3 regions of the Nonomuraea sp. NPDC003709 genome follow, and region 1 is predicted to be linked to each of the others. Evidence: riboswitches for the same ligand, from Rfam matches in the RefSeq annotation. Region 1 holds a riboswitch; each other region holds the start of a gene.

Region 1 (5,304 bases):
CGTCCCGCGTCTCAAGGCGCTGCAGCTCGTTGATCGAGTCGATCCACTTGAAGCAGAATTCCGCCTTGTCGCGGATCGAGGGGATGTGGTCGATCGCGGCGAAGGCCTTCACCCTTTCGGCGGGATCCGGCAGGTACGTGTCCAGCAGTGTCAGATAGAACTGGACGTGCACGGCCTCCTCGAACAGCTGCCTGCTGAGATAAAGGCGCGCCTCAGGGGCGTTGACGTGCTGGTAGAGGTTGAGCACGAGGTTGTTGGCCACGATGGAGTCGCCGGTGGCGAAGAACGCGACCAGCCGGTTGATCAGGTGCCGCTCCTGCGGCGTCATCCTGGCCAGGTCGGCGAGGTCGGTGTGGAGGTCCACCTCCTCGACGGTCCACGTGTTGCGAATGGCCGCGCGGTAGCGCTCGTAGAAGTCCGGGTAGCGCATGGGCCGCAGCGTGAGGTCCATACCTGGGTCGAGCAGCACAACAGTCTCCTTACTGGCAGGCTTCGCAGGTCTCGGGGTTCTCAAGGGAGCAGGCGATCGCTTCTGCAGAGGCCGCCGGTGCCGACTGGACGGTGGTCTGGGAGATGCGGGTGGCGGGCCGGGAGCGCAGGTAGTACGTGGTCTTCAGGCCCCGCTTCCAGGCGTAGGCGTACATCGACGAGAGCTTGCCGATCGTCGGGCTGGCCATGAAGAGGTTCAGGGACTGGGACTGGTCGATGTACGGCTGGCGCGCGGCGGCCAGGTCGATCAGCGCCTTCTGCGGCAGCTCCCAGGCGGTGCGGTAGAGCACCTTGAGGTCGTCGGGGATGCCGGGGACCGTCTGGACCGAGCCGTCGGCCCTCTTGAGGTCGTCCCGCAGCTGCTGCGTCCACAGCCCGCGCGCCTGCAGATCGGCCACCAGATACCGGTTGACCTGCAGGAACTCGCCCGACAGCGTCTCGCGCTTGAACACGTTGGACACCTGCGGCTCGATGCACTCGTAGCAGCCGGCGATGGAGGCGATCGTGGCGGTGGGCGCGATGGCGATCATGAGCGAGTTGCGCAGGCCGGTGCGGGCGACCTTCTCCCGCACGGCGTCCCAGCGCCGCGTGCTCGTGACGTAGTGGTCCGGGTGCAGCACTCCCCCGGCCGCCCGCGTCTCGGCGTACGACGGGTGCCGGCCGCGCTCGGCCGCCAGGTCGGCCGAGGTGTCGTACGCGGCCAGCGCGATCTCCTCGGCGATCCTGGTGGACAGCTCCAGCGCCTCGGGCGAGTCGAACGGCAGCCGCAGCGTGAAGAACACGTCGGCCAGGCCCATGACGCCGAGCCCGATGGGCCGCCAGCGCTTGTTCGCCGCCTCGGCCTCGGGCGTCGGGTAGAAGCCCAGGTCGATGGTCCGGTCCAGGAAGCGCACGGCCGTTCGCACGGTGCCGCGCAGCCGGTCCCAGTCCAGGTCACCGGCCAGGTCACCGGCCAGGTCACCGGCCAGGAGGTGGGCGGCCAGGTTGATCGAGCCGAGGTTGCAGACCGCGGTCTCGGCGTCGCTGGTGACCTCCAGGATCTCGGTGCACAGGTTCGACAGGTGGATGACGTTCCCGGGGCGGCCGGTCTGGTTGGAGGTGCGGTTGGCGGCGTCCTTGAAGGTCATCCAGCCGTTCCCGGTCTGGGCGAGCGTGCGCATCATCCGGCCGTACAGGGTCCTGGCCGGGATCTGCCGGACATGTCGCCCGGCGGCCTCGTACGCGCGGTACGCCCGCGTGAACGCGTCACCGTACAGGTCGGTGAGGTCGGGCACCTCCTTCGGGTCGAACAGCGACCAGACCTCGTCCGCCTCCACCCGGCGCATGAACTCGTCGGGCACCCAGTTCGCCAGGTTCAGGTTGTGGGTGCGGCGGGCGTCCTCGCCGGTGTTGTCGCGCAGCTCCAGGAACTCCTCGATGTCGGCGTGCCAGGTCTCCAGGTAGACGCAGGCCGCGCCCTTGCGCCGCCCTCCCTGGTTGACGGCCGCGACGGACGAGTCGAGCGTGCGCAGCCACGGGACGATGCCGTTGGAGTGGCCGTTGGTGCCCCGGATCAGGGAGCCGCGCGAGCGCACCCGGGTCCAGGCGATGCCGATGCCTCCGGCGTACTTCGACAGCCGCGCCACCTGCCCGTACCGGTCGTAGATCGCCTCCAGCTCGTCGCGCGGCGAGTCGAGCAGGAAGCACGACGACAGCTGCGGGCGGCGCGCGCCCGAGTTGAACAGCGTGGGCGAGCTGGGCAGGTACGACAGCGTGGACATGAGCGCGTAGAGCTCGGCGGCCTCCGCCACCGACTCCGACAGCCCGCAGGCCACGCGGAGGAAGAAGTGCTGCGGGCGCTCCAGCACCGCCCGCGTCTCGGGGTGGCGCAGCAGGTAACGGTCATAGACGGTGCGCAACCCGAAATACTCGAACCGGTCGTCCGCCTCCACGGAGACCAGCGCGTCCAGCTCGGCGGCGTGCGCGGCGACGAACTCCGCCAGCCCGTCCTGGATCAGCCCGGCCGCGTGGGTGGCGGCGATGGACTCGGAGAACGTCCGCACCCCGTGCGCGGCGGCCTCGTCGGCGATCTCCTCGGCCAGGAGCCGGGCGGCGACCCGGGAGTTGGCCGGGTCGGTGATGACCCGGGCGGCGGCCTCCTCGATGGCCAGGCGGCGATCGACCTCGATGATCTGCGTCACGTGCTCTCTCCTCGCGAGCTCGTCCCCCGTGAGGGCGCGCGAGAGCACGGCGGCACGGATCATCCCCCGGCCGTTTCGCTCCCCGGCCCTCCCGCGAGGCCATGGTCACTTCGTGCCGGGCGGGCGGCCCGGGCACACCGCTGGCAGGTCTTCGGGCTCGCGGGCGCGCGCATCGCTCCTACTGGCCGTCGCTTCCCAGATCACTCCAGTGCACCTGACGGCGGTCGTTCCCGCTCACCGCTGCGGGGCAGCCCCGGAATCACACCGGGTTCCCTTTTGCTCCGCCTCCGGAGAGGCGAACCAGCGACGACCAGGATCCTACATCTAGTGGCCGTTCCCGCAACTACCCCAGCATGTTGTGGCCTTGGTGGTGCCGAGCAGACCGAGATCCCGCAGGACGGCGCGGGTGCGCTCGACCTCGGAGCCCAGCCACTGCTTGAAGTCGGCGCCGCTGAGCGGGATCGAGATCCAGCCCGCGGACCGGCAGGCCGCCTCCCAGTCGGCCGTGCCGGTCACGTCCTCGCACATGCGGATGGCCGATTCGCGGCTCTCGTCCGTCATGCGCTCGGGCCCGAAGGCCGCCGCCCAGTCCACGAAGTCGACCCGTACGCCGGACTCCAGCAGCGTCGGCGCGTCGAGACCGGGCACCTGCCTGGCCGAGGACACCGCGAGCGCCTTGACCTGGCCGGCCTTGATGCTCGCGCGCCAGTCGGCCAGCGGGCCCACGGCCGCCGCGGCCTTGCCGGACAGCAGCGCGGTGACGGCCTCCTGGCTGCTGGGGTAGCCGGTGTAGTCGAGCTGGCGGGTGTCGGCGCCGAGCCCCCTGGCGATCAGGCCGAACAGCAGGTGGTCGGGCTCCCCCTGGGGCCCGCCCGCCAGCTGCGTCTGGCCCGGACTGGCGAGCAGGTGGGCGCCGAACGCCTCGAAGTCCCCGAACGGCGAGTGGACGGGCACGACCACGACCTCGACCTCGCCGGTGAGCCTGCACAGGGGGGTCGCGGTGTCGAGGAGGGTCTGGCCGTTGTTCAGCTCGGCGGCGGCCAGCGCGGGCAGCCCGCTCACCATGATCCTGGTGCCCGCGCCGGTCTCGTATCCGGCCGTCCGGGCCGCGCCGGCGAACGCCTGCCCGACGCGCTCCCAGCGGCGCCCCTGAGGGCCGATCGAGTATCGGGCGCGCAGGCCCGCCGCGCTCCCGGTGAAGCGCTCCGTCCCGCAGCCGGCCGCGCACGCGGCCAGGCCCAGCCCCCATGCGAAGAACCGCCGACGGCGCATGTGCCTCTCCCCCGAGCATCGCGAGTCATCGCTCACTCTAAGTTATCGACACAATACGCAGAGATACACATATCTCTCATAGTGGCTTTTTGCCGACCCCGGCCATCAGGGACGACGGCAGCGACCAGTCCCCCACCAGCTTGGGCCGGTCGGGACGCCAGTCGACGGCCTGTACCAGGCCCGGCGGCTCCAGCGGGAAGTCGCCGAAGAAGGCGCGGATCTCGGCGGGCGTGCGGTCGGTGCCGCCGCTCGGATCGTCCGAGGAGGCGCCCCGGTAGCGCTGCCCGTCCTCCAGGCGGCCCATCGAGGTGGCGTGGCTGATCACCAGGTAGCTGCCCGGCGCCAGCCGCTCGCGCAGGGCCGCCAGAACCTGCTGCGGCCGCGCCGAATCCGGCAGGAAGTGCAGGATCGACACGAGCAGCACCCCGACCGGCCGGCGCAGGTCCAGGAACCCGCCTGCCCCCGCCAGCACCGCGTCGGGATCCAGGAGGTCCGCCTCGACGAGCGCGGCCCTGCCCGAGTGTCCGAGCAGGGCCGTGGCATGTGCTGCGACGACCGGATCGCGATCGACGTAGACGACCCGGGCCTCGGGCGCCACCTCGTGCGCGCTGCCCTGGGTCGGCAGCCCGCTGCCGAGGTCGAGGAACTGCCGTACCCCGGCGGCGGCCACGTAGCGCACGGCACGCTGGAGGAAGGCCCGGTTTGCGCGGGCCAGCGGGACCGCCTCCGGGATCAGCTCGGCGAGCTGCTCGATGGCCTGGCGGTCGACCGCGAAGTTGTCCTTCCCGCCGAGCATGTAATCGTACATGCGTGCGAGATTGGGCCTCTCAGCGTCGAACTGCCGCACGTATCGAATTTATGTCGTCCGCAGCAAGATAACGAGGTTTGAGGCCAAATTAGCCTGTTTATTCAACCGTGACGCTCTTGGCGAGATTGCGAGGCTTGTCCACATCCCGGCCGAGCGCCACCGCGGCATAGTACGCGAGCAGCTGAAGCGGGATCGTGAGCAGGATCGGGTCCAGCTCGATCTCGTTCTTGGGGATCACGATCACGTCGTCGGCCAGCTTGACGTCGGGCTCGCGGTGACCGACCATGAGCACCTGCCCGCCGCGCGCGCGGATCTCGCCCAGCGTGGTGAGGTTCTTGTCGAGCAGCTCGTCGTCGGGGACGATGGCGACCGTCGGCATGTCGGGGCCGATCAGCGCGAGCGGCCCGTGCTTGAGCTCGCTGGCCGGGTACGCCTCGGCGTGCACGTACGAGATCTCCTTGAGCTTCTGCGCGCCTTCCCTGGCCACCGGGTAGCCGCGCACGCGGCCCACGAACATCATGCTCGGGTGCTTGGCGTACTTCTGCGCCAGCTCGG
Region 2 (5,304 bases), on a different contig from region 1:
ATGCGCCGCAGATACGTGCGGACCGTCTCCACGCTCAGGAACAGCTCGTCGGCGATCTGCTGGTTGGAGTGCCCGCGTGCGACGAGCCGCACGACCTGCACCTCGCGCGCGGACAGCACCTGCCCGGCGAACGCGTGCCGCCGCGCGGGCCGCTCGGGCGCGAAACGGCGGATCAGCCGCGCGGTGACCTCCGGCGCCAGCATGGCGTGGCCGGCGTGGACCGTGCGGACGGCCTGGAGCACCTCCTGCGGGGACGCGTTCTTCAGCAGGAACCCCGACGCGCCGAGGGTCAGTGCCTCGTAGACGTACTCGTCCAGGTCGAAGGTCGTCAGCATGATCACCCGGGTGGCCGTGTCCGGGAGGATGCGGCGCGCCGCCTCCAGGCCGCTCATGCCCGGCATCTGAACGTCGAGCAGCGCCACCGCGGGCTTGAGCGCGCCGACGAGCCGCGCGGCCGTCTCCCCGTCGCCCGCCTCCCCGGCGACCCGGAATCCCTCGGTCCGGTCGAACAACTTCCGGTACGCGGCCCGGAAGCGGTCGTCGTCATCGGCCAGGAAGACGCTGACGGCCCCGCTCAAGGCGCGCTCCGGACCGGCAGCCTGGCGCGCACCTCGAACCCGCCCTCCGGATGGTTTCCCCAGGTCACCGTGCCGCCCACCAGCCGGGCCCGCTCACGCATCCCCCGCAGCCCCGAGCCGTCCCCGCCGCGCGCCGGCCCGTTTTCGCCGCGCGCCGGCCGGGCCCCGGGGCCGTGGTCGCGCACCCGCACGACGATCTCCCCGCCGTCCTGCCGAAGGTCCACCGAGCAGGCCGCGCCCGCCGCGTACCGCACCACGTTGCCCAGCGACTCCTGGACGATCCGGTACGCCACCGTCCCGGCCACGTCGTCGACCGGGCCGTTCACCTCGATCCGCGCCTCGACGCCCACGCCCGCCGCGCGGGTCGCCGCCACGAGTCCGTCCAGCCGCGCGATCCCCGCGACACCTTCCGGCGCGCCGGGCTCGGACCGCAGCCCGCGTACGAGTGCCTGCATCTCCTCCAGTGCCCTCCTCGCGTGCGACTCGACGCCGGCCAGCGTGTCGCGTAACTCCTGCTCGCTCGCGTCGGCCAGGCTCCGCGTCACCCCCGCCTCCGCGCTGATCACGCCGAGCGCATGGCCGACGACGTCGTGCACGTCACGCGCCACCGCCAGTTGCACCCGGGCCCGCTCCGCCTCCTGAGCAGCCGCGATCTGCCTGCCGACCGCCGTGCCGAGCAGCCAGGACACGCTCAACGCGGCCACGGCCAGCGTCAGCCGCTGCCCGGCGCCGCTCGCGTCCTCGCCCGGGACCGCTGCCACCGCCGCCAGCGCCGTGAGGAGGCCGGCGAGGACGAGGACGATCGTACGGGTGCGGTCGGCGCGCGCGACCGCGAGCGGATACAGGCACCACGCCGCCGCCAGCATCGGGTCCTGGCACACCCCCAGGACGCTCCCGGCGATGGTCGCGCCCGCGGCGAGCAGCGGCGACACGGTCGGCAGTCGCCGCCGCAGGGCCATCACCGCGCCTGTGACGCAGGCCAGCACCAGCCCGGCCACCAGCCGTGACCGGTCCGCGGAGGCGAACGTCGGCGGCAACCAGAACATCCCGACCACGATCGCCGCGGCCGGCCCATCCAGGAACCGCCTCATCCCCCGTACCTTACGCGGCGCTCGCGTCATTGACTCGAACGGGAGTAAGAGATACATTCCGGTAGATTTCACGGTTGTCCAAGGGAAATCCGGTGAGATGCCGGTGCGGACGCGCCACTGTATCCGGGACGTAGATCCCGGGAGCCAGGTCGCTTGGACTTGCGTGACCTCGTTGGTTGGGACGCGTCATCCCTGAGGAGGCATGTATGAGTGGTCTGTCCACTCCTTCGGCAATCCCCTTCCCCCGTCTGCGGCTGTGGCTGCTCGCCGTTCCGGTGCTGCTGCTGGTCGCCTACCTGGTGCTGATGGACAACGGGGCCATCTCGCAAACCGGTGCCTACCTGCACGAACTCATGCACGACGGACGCCACCTGCTCGGCGTTCCCTGCCACTAGGCACGCGCATGGTACGCACCCTGCTGGTCAGGGGCCTGCTTCTGGGCCTGCTGGCCGGATTGATCGCGGGCGGCTTCGCCTTCGCCTTCGGGGAACCGGGGGTGGACAGCGCCATCGCGCTGGAGGAGGCCCATGCCGCCCAGGAAGCGCCCGGCCATGACCACGGCGAGGAGGCACTCGTCGGCAGGCCGGGACAGAAGGCCGGGCTCTTCCTGGCCACGGGCCTGTACGGGCTGGCCGTGGGAGGGATCTTCGCCCTCGTGTACGCGGGCCTGCGCGGACGGGTCGGCCCCCGGTCGGACGGCGGGCTGGCCCTCGCCGCCGCCGGGACGGCGTTCGTGGCGGTGATCCTTGTGCCGTTCGTGAAATATCCGGCCAACCCACCGGCCGTGGGCGACCCGGAGACGATCAACAGCCGCACCCTGCTCTACGTGGTCACGATCCTCGTCGGGCTGGCCGCGACGGCGATCGCGGTGGCCACCGCGCGCCGGGTCACCGCCGGTCCGTGGGCGCGGTGGGGCGCGGCGGTGGCGGCGTTCCTGGTGCCGGTGATCGCGGCGTGGACCCTGCTGCCGACCGTGAACGAGGTGCCCGACGGTTTCCCCGCCACGCTGTTGTGGCAGTTCAGGCTCGCGTCGCTGGGGACGCAGCTCGTCTTCTGGGCGGCCTTCGGCGTGCTGTTCGGGTGGGCCTGCGACCGGGCGTCCCGCCGCCCGGTGACCGCCGCGTCGCCGGGCTGAGCGGGGTGCTGTTCGTACGGCACGCGAGCACGCCGGGGATGCGGGCCGCCTGCTTCCCCGCGTCCGACGCGCACGCCGACACGGCGAGCCTGGCCAGGGCCACCGCCTTGGCCCAGACGGTGGCCAGGGCGGCGGCCGGGTCGGCGGTGGGGCCGGGGACCGGGGCGGCGCCGGGGGCGGCGGTCGTGGGTACGGCCGGGGTGGTGGCGTGGGCGGCTCCGAGTGTTGCCGCCGGCCAGACCGTCGCCGCGCTCGGGCTGGCGGCGCGGGCGGTCCCGGCGCTGGCGGAGGTGGATTGCGGTCGGTGGCGGGGCCTGCCGTACGAGCGGGTCGCGCGGGAGGAGCCGGACGCGCTGGCGAGCTGGCTGACCGACCCGCACGCGGCCCCGCACGGCGGTGACAGCCTGGCCGCGCACGCCGAGCGGGTCGCCGCCTGGCTCGAGTCCGTACGCGCGGAGCCCGGCGTCGTCGCCGTCTGCGACGCGGGCGCCATCCGGGCCGCGCTCGGCCACGCGCTCGGGCTGGACCCGCTGAGCGCCGCCCGTTTCGATCTCGCGCCGCTGTCCGTCACCGAGCTGACCGTCACGCGCGCCGGCTGGCGGGTCGCCCATGTCAACCGGAAGGTTCTGATTTGATCGTCACATATCCGTTCAGCGCGGTCGTCGGGCTCGACGACCTGAAGCTGGCGCTGGTGCTCAACGCGGTCTCGCCGAGGGCGGGCGGCGTGCTCGTACGCGGGGAGAAGGGCACCGCCAAGTCGACCATCGTGCGCGCGCTGGCCGCCCAGCTGCCCGCCGTGAACGTGGTGCCCGGATGCCGGTTCGCCTGCGACCCGGCCGCGCCCGACGCCGGATGCCCGGACGGGCCGCACGAACCCGGGGGCCAGGGGCTGGAGCGCCCGGCCGCGCTGGTGGAGCTGCCGGTCGGCGCCTCGGAGGACCGGCTGGTCGGCTCCCTGGACGTGGAACGGGCGCTCACAGAGGGGGTGAAGGCGTTCGAGCCCGGCCTGCTGGCCGCCGCCCACCGCGGCGTCCTCTACGTGGACGAGGTGAACCTCCTCCACGACCACCTCGTCGACCTGCTGCTCGACGCGGCGTCCCTGGGCACGTGCTACGTGGAACGCGAGTCGGTGTCGGTACGGCATGCCGCGAGGTTCCTGCTGGTCGGGACCATGAACCCGGAAGAGGGTGAGCTCCGGCCGCAGTTGCTGGACAGGTTCGGGCTGACCGTCGAGGTCAAGGCGTCCAGGAACCCGGAGGAGCGCGCCGAGGTGGTGCGCAGGCGGCTCGCCTTCGACGCGGACCCCGGCGCGTTCGCGGCCCGGTGGGCGGCCGAGGAAGCGGCGCTGGCGAGCCGGATCGCGCAGGCCCGCGCCGGGGTGCCGGGTGTGCGGCTGCCCGACGCGCGGCTGCGGCAGATCGCGACCGTGTGCGCGGCGTTCGAGGTGGACGGCCTGCGGGCCGACCTGGTGACGGCGAGCACCGCCATCGCCCACGCCGCCTGGCAGGGCAGGGACGTGGTGACCACCGAGGACGTGCGCGCGGCGGCCCGGCTGTCGCTGCCGCACCGGCGGCGGCGCGATCCGTTCGACGCGCCAGGGCTGGACGAGGCCCTGCTGGACGAGCTGCTGGCGAGGACGTCGGGGGATGAGGAGGATCCGGACGATCCCGACGGCGGAGGTCCTGATATTTCCGGACCTGGTGGGCCGGAGGGCACGCCGACGACGGCCGGAGACGGCACCCCGCCACCCGGCGGCTCGGAAGGCGGTCCTGACGGCGGTCCTGAAGGCGGCGGACCCGAGGGCGGCGGTCCCCAAGGCGGGCCCGGGCTGGATGGCGGGCACCGGCAGGACCGTGCGCTTGACGGGAGGTACCCGACGGCGGCCGACGATGCCGCCCAGGCGGCCGGGAGCAGGGAAATGCCGCCGGGCGTCGAGGGCACAGCGCCCGATGGCGCGGTGCCGGAGCACGGCGGAGGGCCGGGGAAGGAAGCGGCCGGGCGGGTGGCCGGGGTGGCGGCGCCGTACCGGGTGCCGTTGCTGGAGGTGCCCGGGGTCGGCGAGGGCGCGGCGGGGCGGCGGTCGCGCTCGCGCACCCCGCACGGCCGGGCCACCGGCTCGCGCCGCCCCGCCGGACGCGTGCGCGACCTGCACGTGACGGCGACGGTGCTGGCCGCCGCCCCCCACCAGCTGCGGCGCGGGCGCCGCGGCCCTGGGCTGGTGCTACGCGAGGACGACCTGCGCGAGGTGGTGCGCGAGGGCAGAGAGGGCAACCTCGTGCTGTTCGTGGTGGACGCGAGCGGCTCGATGGCGGCGCGCAAGCGGATGACCGCGGTCAAGACGGCCGTCCTCAGCCTGCTGCTCGACGCCTACCAGCGGCGCGACAAGGTCGGCCTGGTCACCTTCCGCGGCCGGGGCGCGGCGGTCGCGCTGCCGCCGACCTCGTCGGTGGAGGCGGGCGCGGCGCGGTTGCGTTCGCTGCCCACCGGCGGGCGCACCCCG
Region 3 (5,304 bases), on a different contig from region 1:
TGGTGCCGAGCCGTTCGGCCAGCTCCGGGACGCCGGGGTCGCCCAGCGTGCACACCACCGCGTTGTCCGCGGGCAGCCGGCGCCTGGTCACGCCGGAGGCGACCATCTGCGCGTCGCACAGCACGGGCGCGCCCCTTCGCAGCGCCGCGCGCGCCCGGACGACCACGGCAGGCGACCAGTCCAGGTCGGTCACGAGGTCGGTCATGCCGCAGGCGTGGATCATCCGCACCGCCACCTGCGCGACCTCGGGCGGCATCCCGGTGAGGTCGGTCTCGGCACGGATGGTCGCGAACGAGCGCCGGTAGATCTCGGCCCCGTCGCGGATGTAGTCGCTCACTGATGCCTTTCCTGGTATCCGTCGCCGGTGGCGACCATCTGGACGACCCGGCCGCGCGGCAGCCCGCAGCGCCGCTCGCAACCGGCCCAATGCACGGGCGTCGCCGGAGGGCCGTCCAGGGTCGCCACCCAGCGCCGCGCGTCCTCCTGGACGTCGGCCAGGGACTTGGCGCAGCCCGGACGGCCGGTGCAGGCGCTCACCCCGGCCCACGGCGACGCCGGGTCCGTCACCAGCCCGGCCGCCTCCAGCATTCGCGCCGCCCGGCCGGCGGCGGCGGGCGGCAGATCGAGGAGTACGACGGTCCGCCACGGCGTCAGCCGGACCGGCACGCCGGTGGCGTCTCCCGGGTCGGACGCGCCGGCGGCGCCTCCCGGATCGGGCACGCCGGTGGCGTCTCCCGGACCAGGCGCGCCGGTGGTGCCGGCCGGGCCGTTCGCCTCGGCCGCTGCGGCGATGGCGCGCGCCTGGACGGCGGACAGCCGTCCGAGCGGCACCACGACCTCCAGCGCCACCCGCCCGTCCCGCTGCTCGATTCGCCCGGCACGCGGCGCCGAGACCGTATCCCGGACGACCGGAGCGGGCGGTGCCCACATCTCGGCGTCCGGGGCCGGCCCGGCGTGCGGCTGGTGCTCGGAGCGGGCATCGGCAGCGCGGTCGGCAGTGCCGGTGCAGTCGTGGGGGGCGGTGCCGGTGCGATCGCGGGGGGCGGTGGTGGTGCGGAGGTGGGTGGCGATGCGGGCGGGGCCGTTGTCCAGCTCCGCGATCCGCCACGCGCACCGATCCCCTTCCGGCCGTTCGTCGAGGAACGCCTCGGCAGCGGCGATCATGAGTTCGGCGGCCGCGTCCGCCCCCACGGCGAGCCCGGCGTCCACGCCCGCCAGCAGCAGCCGCCCGTCGAAGAATGTGACGTCGGCCCCCAGCGCGAGCATGTCACCGCTGCCCTCGTCCACCGCGAACAGGAACCGCCCTGGCAGCCCGGCCAGCCGGGGCCGCGAGCACAGCGCCCGGTCCAGCGCCGCCACCAGGGGCTGCGGGTCCAGCAGGCCGGGGCCCGTGCGACCGCCGAGCGGCGAGGCCACGATGTTGCGTACGCGCTCGTGCGCCTGCGACGGCAGCAGTCCGGCGGCGGCGATCCGCTCGGCGAAGGCGGCGGGTGAGCGCAGGCCGCGCACCTGGACGTTCGCCCGGGAGGTCAGCTCGATCACGTCCGAGCCGAGGTCGGCCGCGCAGGCGGCCAGCTCGCGCAGCCGGGCGGGTGAGATCGCGCCGCCGGGCAGGCGGACGCGGGCCAGCGGGCCGTCGGCGGCCTCGTGCACCTGTAGCGCCCCCGGACAGGCGTCGGGGCGCATACGTCCGGAAAAGTCGGCTATGGACACGATCAGGATGGTAACGCCACTTCTGGCGGGGGCCGCTCTTGTCGTAGGCTCCCTGTAGGCGATGGCTAGGGAGGAAGCCGGTGCGAATCCGGCGCGGTCCCGCCACTGTGACCGGGGAGCGAACCCCACCGCAGGCCACTGCCCGGCGACGGGTGGGAAGGCCGGGGTGAGCGCTGATCCGGGAGCCAGGAGACTCCGGCCGCCGCGACACCCGCGACCGGGGCGAGGACCCCGAGGGAGGATTGCGCCGTGCCTGGCGACAGCCGTACCGTCCTGCTGCTCTCGACCTCCGACACCGACCTGCTCAGCGCTCGCGCGAGCGGTGCCGCCTACCGGCTGGGCAACCCGGCCCGGCTGGCGGCCGAGGACCTGCCCGCCCTGCTGGAAGGCGCCGACGTGGTCGTGGTGCGCCTGCTCGGCGGGCGGCGCGCCTGGGAGGAGGGCCTGGACGCACTGCTGGCCGGCCCTCTGCCGGTGGTGGTGCTGGGCGGCGAGCAGGCGCCGGACGCCGAGCTGATGGAGCTGTCCACGGTCAGCGGCGGCGTCTGCGCCGAGGCCCACGCGTACCTGGCCCACGGCGGGCCGCCGAACCTGGCCGAGCTGCACGCGTTCCTGTCGGACACGGTGCTGCTGACCGGGCACGGGTTCGCGCCGCCGGAGGCCACGCCCTCCTGGGGGCTGCTGGAGCGCGACGCGCGGCCCGGGCGGGGACCCGTGATCGGGGTGCTCTACTACCGGGCGCATCACCTGGCGGGCAACACCGCGTTCGTGGAGACGCTCTGCGCGGCCGTCGAGGAGGCGGGCGGGCAGGCGCTGCCGGTGTTCTGCTCCTCGCTGCGCACCGCCGAACCCGAGTTGCTCGACACGCTGCGCGCCGCCGACGCGCTGGTGGTGACCGTGCTGGCGGCGGGCGGCTCGCGCCCCGCGACGGCGGGCGCGGGCGGCGACGACGAGGCGTGGGACGTGGGCGCGCTGGCCGCGCTCGACGTGCCGATCCTGCAGGGGCTCTGCCTGACCACCGGCAGGCAGGCGTGGGAGGAGAACGACGACGGGCTGTCGCCGCTGGACGCCGCCTCTCAGGTGGCCATCCCGGAGTTCGACGGGCGGATCATCACGGTGCCGTTCTCGTTCAAGGAGATCGACCCCGAGGGGCTGACCGTCTACGTCGCCGACCCCGAGCGGGCCGCCCGGGTGGCGGGCATCGCGGTACGGCACGGGCTGCTCCGGCACACCCCGCCCGCCGAGCGCCGCCTGGTCGTGATGTTGTCGGCGTACCCGACCAAGCACTCCCGGGTGGGCAACGCGGTCGGCCTGGACACCCCGGCCAGCACGGTCAGGCTGCTGGCCAGGCTCGCCGAGGCCGGCTACGACCTGGGCGAGGGCTTCCCGGGCGTGGCCGAGCAGGACGGCGACGCGCTCATCCACGCGCTGATCGCCGCCGGCGGCCAGGACCAGGACTGGCTGACCGAGGAGCACCTGGCGGGCAATCCGGTACGCATCTCCGCCGCGTCCTACGAGCGCTGGTACCGCACCCTGCCCGAGGGCCTGCGGACGGAGATGGAGCGGCACTGGGGGCCGCCGCCGGGCGAGCTGTTCGTGCACGAGGGTGACATCGTCCTCGCGGCGCTGCGGGCGGGGAACCTGGTGGTGATGGTGCAGCCGCCGCGCGGCTTCGGTGAGAACCCGATCGCCATCTACCACGACCCCGACCTGCCGCCCAGCCACCACTACCTGGCCGCCTACCGCTGGCTGTCGGCCGAGTTCGCGGGCTCCGGCGCCCACGCCATGGTGCACGTGGGCAAGCACGGCAACCTGGAGTGGCTGCCCGGCAAGTCGGCCGGCATGTCCGCCGCGTGCGGCACCGACGCGGCCATCGGCGACCTGCCGCTGGTCTACCCGTTCCTGGTGAACGACCCAGGCGAGGGCACGCAGGCCAAGCGGCGGGCGCACGCCGTGCTGGTGGACCACCTGGTGCCGCCGATGGCACGGGCGGAGACGTACGGCGACATCGCCCGGCTGGAGCAGCTCCTGGACGAGCACGCCACGATCGCGGCCATGGACCCGGCCAAGCTGCCCGCCATCCGGGCGCAGATCTGGACGCTCATCCAGGCCGCCCGGCTCGACCACGACCTGGGGCTGGCGAACCGGCCGCACGACAGCGAGTTCGACGACTTCATCCTGCACGTGGACGGCTGGCTGTGCGAGGTCAAGGACGCGCAGATCCGCGACGGCCTGCACGTGCTCGGGCAGGCTCCGGCCGGGCAGGTGCGCGTGGACCTGGTCCTGGCGATGCTGCGCGCCCGGCAGATGTGGTCGGGCCGCGAGACGCTGCCCGGCCTGCGCGAGGCGCTCGGCCTGGCCGAGGACGGCACGGCGGGGCTCGGCAGCGTGGACCGGGCCGAGGCGGCCGCCCGGGCGCTGGTGGAGGCCATGGAGGAACGCGGCTGGGGGACGGAGGCGGCGGCGGAGGTCACGCGCGAGCTGCCCGGCGAGCGGCGCGACCTGGTGACGCGGGTCCTCGAGTTCGCCGCCACCGAGGTGGTGCCGCGCCTGGCCCGCACCACCGACGAGCTCGACCACATCCTGCACGCCCTGGACGGCGGCTACGTTCCCGCCGGGCCGAGCGGCTCCCCGCTGCGCGGCCTGGTCAACGTGCTGCCGACCGGCCGCAACTTCTACTCCGTCGATCCCCGAGCAGTCCCGAGCCGGCTCGCCTGGGAGACCGGCCAGGCCATGGCCGAGTCGCTGCTGGAGCGCTACCGGTCGGACACCGGCGAGTGGCCGCGTTCGGTGGGGCTGTCGATCTGGGGCACCAGCGCCATGCGCACGGCGGGCGACGACGTGGCCGAGGTGCTGGCCCTGCTCGGCATCCGCCCCGAATGGGACGAGGCCTCACGCCGGGTCACGTCCCTGGAGCCGATCCCGCTCGCCGAGCTGGGCCGTCCCAGGATCGACGTGACGGTGCGGATCAGCGGTTTCTTCCGTGACGCGTTCCCGCACGTGGTGGCCATGCTCGACGACGCCGTACGGCTGGCCGCCGGGCTGGACGAGCCGTACGAGGACAACTACGTGCGCGCCCACGTCGCCGCGACCGGGGGCGACGAGCGCCAGGCGACCATGCGTGTCTTCGGGTCGGCGCCGGGCGCGTACGGGGCCGGGCTGCTGCCCCTGATCGACAGCCGCAACTGGCGCGACGACGCCGACCTGGCCGAGGTGTACGCGGTGTGGGGCGGCTTCGCCTACGGCCGCGACCTCGACGGCGTGGCGGCCCGCCCGCAGATGGAGGACGCCTACCGCAGGATCGCGGTGGCCGCCAAGAACGTCGACACCCGCGAGCACGACATCGCCGACTCCGACGACTACTTCCAGTACCACGGCGGGATGGTCGCCACCGTCCGCGCGCTGACCGGCAGGGCCCCGGCCGCGTACGTCGGCGACAGCACCCGCCCCGACGCCGTCCGCACCCGCACCCTGTCGGAGGAGACCTCGCGTATCTTCCGGGCCAGGGTCGTCAACCCGCGCTGGCTGGCCGCGATGCGCCGCCACGGCTACAAGGGGGCCTTCGAGCTGGCCGCCACGGTCGACTACCTG

What was found. A riboswitch is a leader RNA that binds a small molecule or an ion and turns the genes downstream of it on or off. The one in region 1 is predicted to bind cobalamin.
Region 2: it holds a riboswitch for cobalamin, as region 1 does, so the genes downstream of both, ABZX61_RS34725 (CbtB-domain containing protein) here and ABZX61_RS16235 (ribonucleoside-diphosphate reductase subunit alpha) in region 1, are expected to answer to the same signal.
Region 3: it holds a riboswitch for cobalamin, as region 1 does, so the genes downstream of both, cobN (cobaltochelatase subunit CobN) here and ABZX61_RS16235 (ribonucleoside-diphosphate reductase subunit alpha) in region 1, are expected to answer to the same signal.

Annotation. Positions count from the first base shown of each region.
Region 1 covers NZ_JBEXMW010000004.1:757,274-762,577, reverse strand. Annotated here, with positions in the region: gene ABZX61_RS16240 (ribonucleotide-diphosphate reductase subunit beta) at 1-469, opposite strand, end outside; gene ABZX61_RS16235 (ribonucleoside-diphosphate reductase subunit alpha) at 480-2,669, opposite strand; cobalamin riboswitch at 2,794-2,989, opposite strand; gene ABZX61_RS16230 (tripartite tricarboxylate transporter substrate-binding protein) at 2,994-3,941, opposite strand; gene ABZX61_RS16225 (SAM-dependent methyltransferase) at 4,018-4,788, opposite strand; gene glmS (glutamine--fructose-6-phosphate transaminase (isomerizing)) at 4,847-5,304, opposite strand, start outside.
Region 2 covers NZ_JBEXMW010000013.1:116,555-121,858, reverse strand. Annotated here, with positions in the region: gene ABZX61_RS34735 (response regulator transcription factor) at 1-578, opposite strand, end outside; gene ABZX61_RS34730 (sensor histidine kinase) at 575-1,669, opposite strand; cobalamin riboswitch at 1,712-1,841, shown strand; gene ABZX61_RS34725 (CbtB-domain containing protein) at 1,876-2,064, shown strand; gene ABZX61_RS34720 (CbtA family protein) at 2,073-2,804, shown strand; gene ABZX61_RS34715 (histidine phosphatase family protein) at 2,750-3,439, shown strand; gene ABZX61_RS34710 (VWA domain-containing protein) at 3,436-5,304, shown strand, end outside.
Region 3 covers NZ_JBEXMW010000013.1:108,818-114,121, forward strand. Annotated here, with positions in the region: gene ABZX61_RS34685 (precorrin-8X methylmutase) at 1-337, opposite strand, end outside; gene ABZX61_RS34690 (precorrin-3B synthase) at 334-1,713, opposite strand; cobalamin riboswitch at 1,784-1,909, shown strand; gene cobN (cobaltochelatase subunit CobN) at 1,963-5,304, shown strand, end outside.